2 regions of the Blautia sp. AF19-13LB genome follow, and region 2 is predicted to be linked to the other one. Evidence: riboswitches for the same ligand, from Rfam matches in the RefSeq annotation. Region 2 holds a riboswitch; the other holds the start of a gene.
The links. Region 2 has a riboswitch for lysine ahead of DWX32_RS10140 (alanine/glycine:cation symporter family protein). Riboswitches for the same ligand answer to the same signal wherever they lie in the genome.
Positions count from the first base shown of each region.

Region 1 (3,394 bases), on a different contig from region 2:
AGTTTTACCATGATCGACATGGGCGATGATGGCAACGTTTCTTACATCTTCTCTCGTTGTTTTCATTTCTTCATTCCTCTTCCTATGAGTTGACCCTGCCGGGTTCAATTTTTCAAAATTTCAAGCCGGCCGGGAATGTTTATCACAGCACAAAGGCAGGTGCCTTGCCGTTTTGTCTCTGCTGGATGCCTGCCTATCTGAACTATTATAGCACAGAACAGAGAAAAAAAACAGGGAAGATGTGACATTTTTTGTATTGCAATGGTAGAAAATACGAAGCATGTGGTGCGGTTTTTACAGAAACATATACAAAAAATTGGGCAGAATGCTGATTTGAATAGAAATAAAAAAATCTGGAAAAAAGTGGTTCTGAAAAAGAAATGTGGTTCATACATTAGGATTATAGATCAGCAAAGTACCGATCAGAAATCAATATTCAGAAAGAAAAGACAAAGGAAGGGGATTTTCATTATGGCAGACAAGATGATTGAAAACAATCAGGTGGTTATCATGGGAGAGATTGTCTCCCCGTTTACATTCAGCCATCAGGTATTCGGAGAGGGCTTTTACCTCGTCGATGTGATGGTCAAGCGGTTGAGTGAATCGCAGGACATCATTCCGGTGATGGTCTCCGAGCGGCTGGTGGACGTATCACAGGATTACCAGGGTGAGTGGATCTGCATCAGCGGTCAGTTCCGGTCCTACAACCGCCACGAGGAGAAGAAGAACCGTCTGGTACTCTCCGTATTTGCGCGGGAATTAAGCTTCGTGGAGGAAGAGGACGATTCCGTCAAATCCAACCAGATTTACCTCGATGGATACATATGTAAACCGCCGGTCTACCGGAAAACACCTCTGGGAAGAGAGATCGCCGACCTTCTGATCGCGGTCAACCGTCCGTATGGAAAATCAGATTATATCCCGTGCATCTGCTGGGGACGGAATGCGCGGTATGCCTCTGCGTTTGCCGTGGGCGGCCACGTTCTCATCTGGGGACGGATCCAGAGCCGGGAATATATGAAGCGGCTGAGCGAGACGGAAATGGAAAAGCGGACCGCATATGAGGTTTCGGTGAGCAAGCTGGAATATAGTGAGAGTTAAAGCGCGATCCGCTGTTGACAAGAAAATTTAATGATGCTATAGTAAAAGCAGAACTGAAGTGGATAGAGGTCGCATTACTTCAAGAGTACCTTTTCGGATGCCTCAGCAGCAAAAGAAGAAGAGGAAAAGGGAAGAATGCCGAAGGACATCCGGCGCTGAACCGGTATGCTCCTGGGCGCAGGTTGAAAAAATCTGCGACTGTCATCGAGAGATGGAGAGCTATCTGATCATAGATACTGCGTATGTGTGAATTTGGAGGCGATCTTATCTGGGATGAGGCGCCTCTTTTTTTAACGGAAAGTGAAATTTTCCGTGGGAGATAAGCTCCGGCGACTGATTTCTTATGGTTTTATCTGACACAACATACAGGAGGAAAAGAGAATGTCTATTTTTAAAGGTGCAGCTGTTGCAATTATCACACCGATGACCGAAACACAGGAAGTGAATTACGAAAAACTCGGAGAACTGATTGAGGAGCAGATCGCCGGCGGAACCGACGCCATCGTTATCTGCGGAACCACCGGTGAGGCTTCGACCCTGTCCCATGAGGAGCATCTGGATGCCATCAAATATACCGTGGAAAAAGTAAATCACAGAATCCCGGTAATTGCAGGAACCGGCTCCAACAGCACGGAGACAGCAATTTATCTGTCTCAGGAAGCAGAAAAATACGGCGTGGACGGACTTCTTCTCGTTTCTCCGTATTACAATAAAGCAACACAGAAGGGCTTGATTGCACACTTTACCGCAATCGCAGACAGCGTCAAAGTGCCGGTCATCCTTTACAACATTCAGGGCAGAACCGGCGTAAACATTGCACCGGAAACGATCGTCTATCTGTTCAACAACGTTGAGAATATCGTTGCAGTCAAAGAGGCTTCCGGAAACATTTCCCAGGTCGCAAAAATTATGCAGCTGACCGATGGAAAGATCGATCTGTACTCCGGAAACGACGATCAGGTTGTGCCGATCCTTTCCCTTGGCGGAAGCGGTGTAATCTCCGTTCTTTCCAACGTAGCACCGCGTGAGACCCACGACATGGTACAGAAATTCCTCGACGGCGATGTGGCCGGATCCAGAGAAATCCAGCTGAGAGCACTGCCGCTCATCGATGCGCTGTTCTGCGAAGTAAACCCGATTCCGGTAAAAGCAGCGCTGAACCTGATGGGCAAAGAGGTTGGACCGCTTCGTCTGCCGCTGACCGAGATGGAGCCGCAGAACCAGGAGCGCCTGGCAAAGGCTATGAAAGATTTTGGAATCAAACTGGCTTAAGTTAAGAATACACGAAGTAAAGAAGGAAAAAGACAATGGTTAAAATTATTATGCATGGCTGCAACGGCCATATGGGACAGGTCATCACCGGCCTGGTAAAAGAAGATGCAAATGCAGAAATCATAGCCGGAATCGATATGAACGACAACGGCCAGAACGATTACCCGGTATTCAAAAGCCTGGCAGAATGCGATGTTCCGGCAGACGTAGTCGTTGACTTTTCTTCCTACAAGGCAGCCGACGCACTGCTCGATGCCTGCAAGGAGAAAAAACTTCCACTCGTCCTCTGCACCACAGGCCTCACCGAGGATCAGCTCAAAAAAGTGCAGGAGACCAGCAAAGAAATCCCGGTTCTCCGCTCTGCAAATATGTCCCTTGGTGTGAATACGCTGATGAAACTGGTACAGGCAGCTGCAAAAGTGCTTGCCGAAGCAGGCTTTGATATGGAGATCGTGGAGAAACACCACAAACTGAAATGCGACGCTCCAAGCGGAACCGCCATCGCCCTGGCAGACAGCCTGAACGCGGCAATGGACAACCAGTACCACTACGTATACGACAGAAGCCAGCGCCACGAGCAGCGTGACCCGAAAGAAATCGGAATCTCTGCTGTACGCGGCGGCACCATCGTCGGAGATCACGACGTCATCTTCGCAGGCCCGGACGAGGTTGTTACCCTGTCCCACAGGGCATATTCCAAGGGAGTTTTTGGAAAAGGTGCTGTAGAGGCCGCAAAATTCCTGGCTGGAAAGCCAGCCGGTATGTATGATATGCAGGATGTGATTGCTGCGAAGTAAGGCAGAAGCAGGAAATAGAAAAGATAAAAAAGAAGGCAGGCTGTGTGCAGTTGCACAGCCTGCCTTCTTTTTTATCTTTTCTGTTTTAGCCAATGAGTTTTTTCACTTATGCAGTGTAATAGGAATACGTTCCTCTGTCAAAAAATCTATTTCAGCTCCCGTTCCGCTTTTTCCCAGAGCTCTTCATCAAGATCAGTCAGCGCCAGTGCATCCGCAAGTTCCCG
Region 1 covers NZ_QUGO01000009.1:107,884-111,277, forward strand. Annotated here, with positions in the region: gene typA (translational GTPase TypA) at 1-66, opposite strand, end outside; gene DWX32_RS11000 (single-stranded DNA-binding protein) at 472-1,101, shown strand; lysine riboswitch at 1,157-1,331, shown strand; gene dapA (4-hydroxy-tetrahydrodipicolinate synthase) at 1,483-2,373, shown strand; gene dapB (4-hydroxy-tetrahydrodipicolinate reductase) at 2,409-3,170, shown strand; gene DWX32_RS11015 (metallophosphoesterase family protein) at 3,317-3,394, opposite strand, start outside.
Region 1: it holds a riboswitch for lysine, as region 2 does, so the genes downstream of both, dapA (4-hydroxy-tetrahydrodipicolinate synthase) here and DWX32_RS10140 (alanine/glycine:cation symporter family protein) in region 2, are expected to answer to the same signal.

Region 2 (3,394 bases):
TTCATCTTGCCTTCTTTTTTATACAGATGCTCCAGAATTGCCAGATAGTAGGTGAACCATCCGCCGGAAGTCGTTACAGTGAAAATGACCATGATGACTGCCAGAAGGATGCTTCCAAATTTGCCGAATCCGCTTGCAAATGCACTTAAAGCAAGTGTTCCGCCGTTCGTTCCGTCGGTCCAGTTTCCGCTTAAGATAACGGAAAGTGCGGTGATCGTACAGATAACCATGGTATCAAAGAATACCTCGAAAGATCCCCACAGACCCTGCTCTACCGGATGCGGTGTTTTTGCGGAAGCATGGATCATTGGAGAAGTACCCCATCCAGCCTCATTGGAGTATACGGAACGCGCCATACCCACACGGATAATCTCGCTGACTGCGCAGCCGGCAAAACCGCCGATCGCTGCTGTTCCGGTAAATGCGTTTGTTACGATGGCTGCAAATACGCCAGGAACGCGGTTGATGTTGATGATGATCATGCCAATTCCCATCAAGATATAAAGAACGCTCATAAATGGAACGAGCTTGCTGAACAGACTTGCGATTTTCTTCGTACCGCCGCTTGTAACGACATAGGTCAGAATGCAGAGCAGAACGCCCATCACGATAACGCCTTCTACTTTGAAGCTTCCAAGATTGATATTCTCAATACCGAACGCACCGGCTACGACCTGAGATGCGGTCAGGTTGGAAGAGGTTACGAAGAAGGTGGAGAAAATACCGATGCCGAAGATGAGCGCCGGGATCAGCCACAGCTTGCCCCAGTGGCGCTCCTCGCCAAGTCCGCACTCCATGTAGTAAGTCGGACCGCCGTAGTACTCACCTTTTTCGTTGGTGTGACGGTAGTAGCAGCCGAGGGTAACCTCAACCTGTTTTAATATCATACCAAGCAGAGACGAAAGCCACATCCACATAATGGCTCCCGGGCCGCCTGCTGCAACTGCAGTTGCAACACCGGCGATATTACCGAATCCTACGGTACCGCCGATAGCGGTCGAAATCGCCTCAAACGAGGAAAGCATACCCTTTCCTTCACTTGCTTTGTCTTCTTTCTGGAACAGTTTTCCGCCGGTTCTCTTCATAATCCAGCCAAAGTGACGGAACTGGAAAAATCCAGAACGAACGGTAAAGTACAGACCGGTCAGAATCATCAGCGCGATCAGCGGCACGCCCCAAAGGACACCGTCCAGCCAGTTAAGAAATGCTATCATGTCAAAATCCTCCCTTTTTTCTTTTCCGGCAACAGTTTTCTTCAGACGTATCCTGTAACACCCGTTTCGTCTTTCGTTCTCCAACCAAACAGATTTCCACCCCTGGAACCTTTTGTCACGGTTCCAACTGCAGTACAATAAAAAGAGCAGCGGTCTTCACCACTGCTCCATTAAATCTACGTTCATGAAGCAATAGCTCCTCCACCAGTACGGTGAGAGTGCACAGCCTGTTCGACTGTACCCCAACGCAGACAGTTTTTCGGGAACTGCCCCGTTTCGGCGAATGCTCCTTTCCCTGCCCGTCCCAGACCCCGTTGTCTCAGGACAGCTACTCTTAGCCTTCGCGCCTCTATTGCCGAATATGTATATTGACAGGTATTATCATATGTTTCTTTTCGCTACTTGTCAATCGTTTTTTCGACATTATTTTACAAAAATTTTATATTTTCGAAATTTGTCCTGATTTATTTGACTTTCTTGTCTCCCTCTGACGGCTTCAGCTGGTTGAACTTCCACAGACGCTCTATATAGCCGGACTGCTCTTTGGCCAGCTCTTCCACATTCGGGTTGTAAATGATTCCTTTTACCATTCATTCTCTGTCTGTCATACTGTCCTCCTGTCTGCTGTAGGATCTAAATAAGTATCCCTTCCAGATGATCCATCTCATGCTGGCAGATCTGGGCCGGCCAGCCGGTGAATTTCTGGCGTTGTTTTTTCCAGTTCCAGTCGTAGTATTCGATTTCGATGTTCTGGTACCGCTTTGTTTTCCGCACGCCTGGCAGGGAAAGGCAGCCTTCTTCTGTTTCGTAGGGGCCGCTTTTGCGGACGATCACCGGGTTGAACATGATGATGTCGCGGAATCCGGCGTTTACGATGATGATGCGTTTTTTCACGCCGATCATATTTGCCGCCATGCCGACGCATGCCTCGCGGTTTGCTGCCAGTGTGTCCTGCAGATCTCTTCCCATCTGCAGATCTTCCTCTGTCGCCGGGATGGATTTCTGTCCGAGGAAGAGAACGTCTCTCATAATTGGTTTTACCATTTGTGTTTCCTTTCTCTTTCGGCCTTAAAGGCCGAAATCGTTTAATTTTCTATTTGAATCCGCATATCGCACGATGTGCATCCGATCACGGTTTTTCCGCCTTCCTGCTCCAGTCGTTCTACTGTTCCGCCGCAGAACGGGCAGATCCAGTCGATCTGTTTTCCGGCTTTGACAACCTGCATCATGTTGACGAATTTTGTCGTATCTACATTTTTCGAATCACAGTTCTGCGTCCAATCACCGGAGAGTGCTTTTCGCAATTCGCCGTTTTCATTCAGAATGACGGTGTCGCCCTCCTCGATGTTCCGGTCATACAGCATCTGATCCTCCTGGCGGATGCGCGATTCTGTTCCGTTTTCATCTTTCAAAACAACAACTGCCATGACAGGCTCGTCGGCACCGCGCTCCTCACAGCCGAAATCAAGGTCTTCCTCAATTCGCATTACCTGATATTTCATAAAAACACCCTTTCTTCAAATATAATTCATGCTTTTTTGTATTCCACACGGTTTTTTCTGTTACAAAACTTTTTATTCCTGAATCGTAAAAATCACAACCCGCTCCCGGCTGTCCCCGCCCGGAAACAGATCCATACAGTCGATCTCATCGAGAAATTCCAGTTCCGGCACCGTCATCAGATACGAGATATAAGCATCCGACGGGTAATAGAAAAACAGCTGGATCTCCCGCGGATTTTCGTAGTACGATTCCAGCAGTCTTGCCATCGCTTTTCTTAAGATTTCAAGCGAAAACGGGTTAAAAAAATACACCCGGTCCACTTCCACAGGAACGGGAAAATTTTCGGCGCTCTCCAGCACAAACTCCGTCCGCGCACCAGAGGCCGCCGCCTTTTTGTTTTCCATTGCCTTCGCATAAATCCGGTCATCATACTCCACACCGATGGACTGGCACCGGGTCTGCGCCGATAAGAAGAAATCTACGCGGCCCTTTCCGCATCCGTAATCGAGCAGCGTATTTCCCTTTCGGATCATCCCCGTGTTTGCCATCCGCTCCAGCACGCAGTACGGGGTCGGCTCATACGGATACCGGTACAGATCCGACCGGCTGTCATCCCGCCCCATTGTGTGGATCTGAAGCAGCTTGTCCCAGCGGTTTTCGTTTTTATCCTCTCTCAT
Region 2 covers NZ_QUGO01000008.1:116,225-119,618, forward strand. Annotated here, with positions in the region: gene DWX32_RS10140 (alanine/glycine:cation symporter family protein) at 1-1,214, opposite strand, end outside; lysine riboswitch at 1,400-1,574, opposite strand; gene DWX32_RS20460 (maltose acetyltransferase domain-containing protein) at 1,679-1,804, opposite strand; gene DWX32_RS10150 (peptide deformylase) at 1,848-2,258, opposite strand; gene DWX32_RS19870 (hypothetical protein) at 2,300-2,716, opposite strand; gene DWX32_RS10160 (class I SAM-dependent methyltransferase) at 2,789-3,394, opposite strand; gene DWX32_RS10165 (hypothetical protein) at 3,381-3,394, opposite strand, start outside.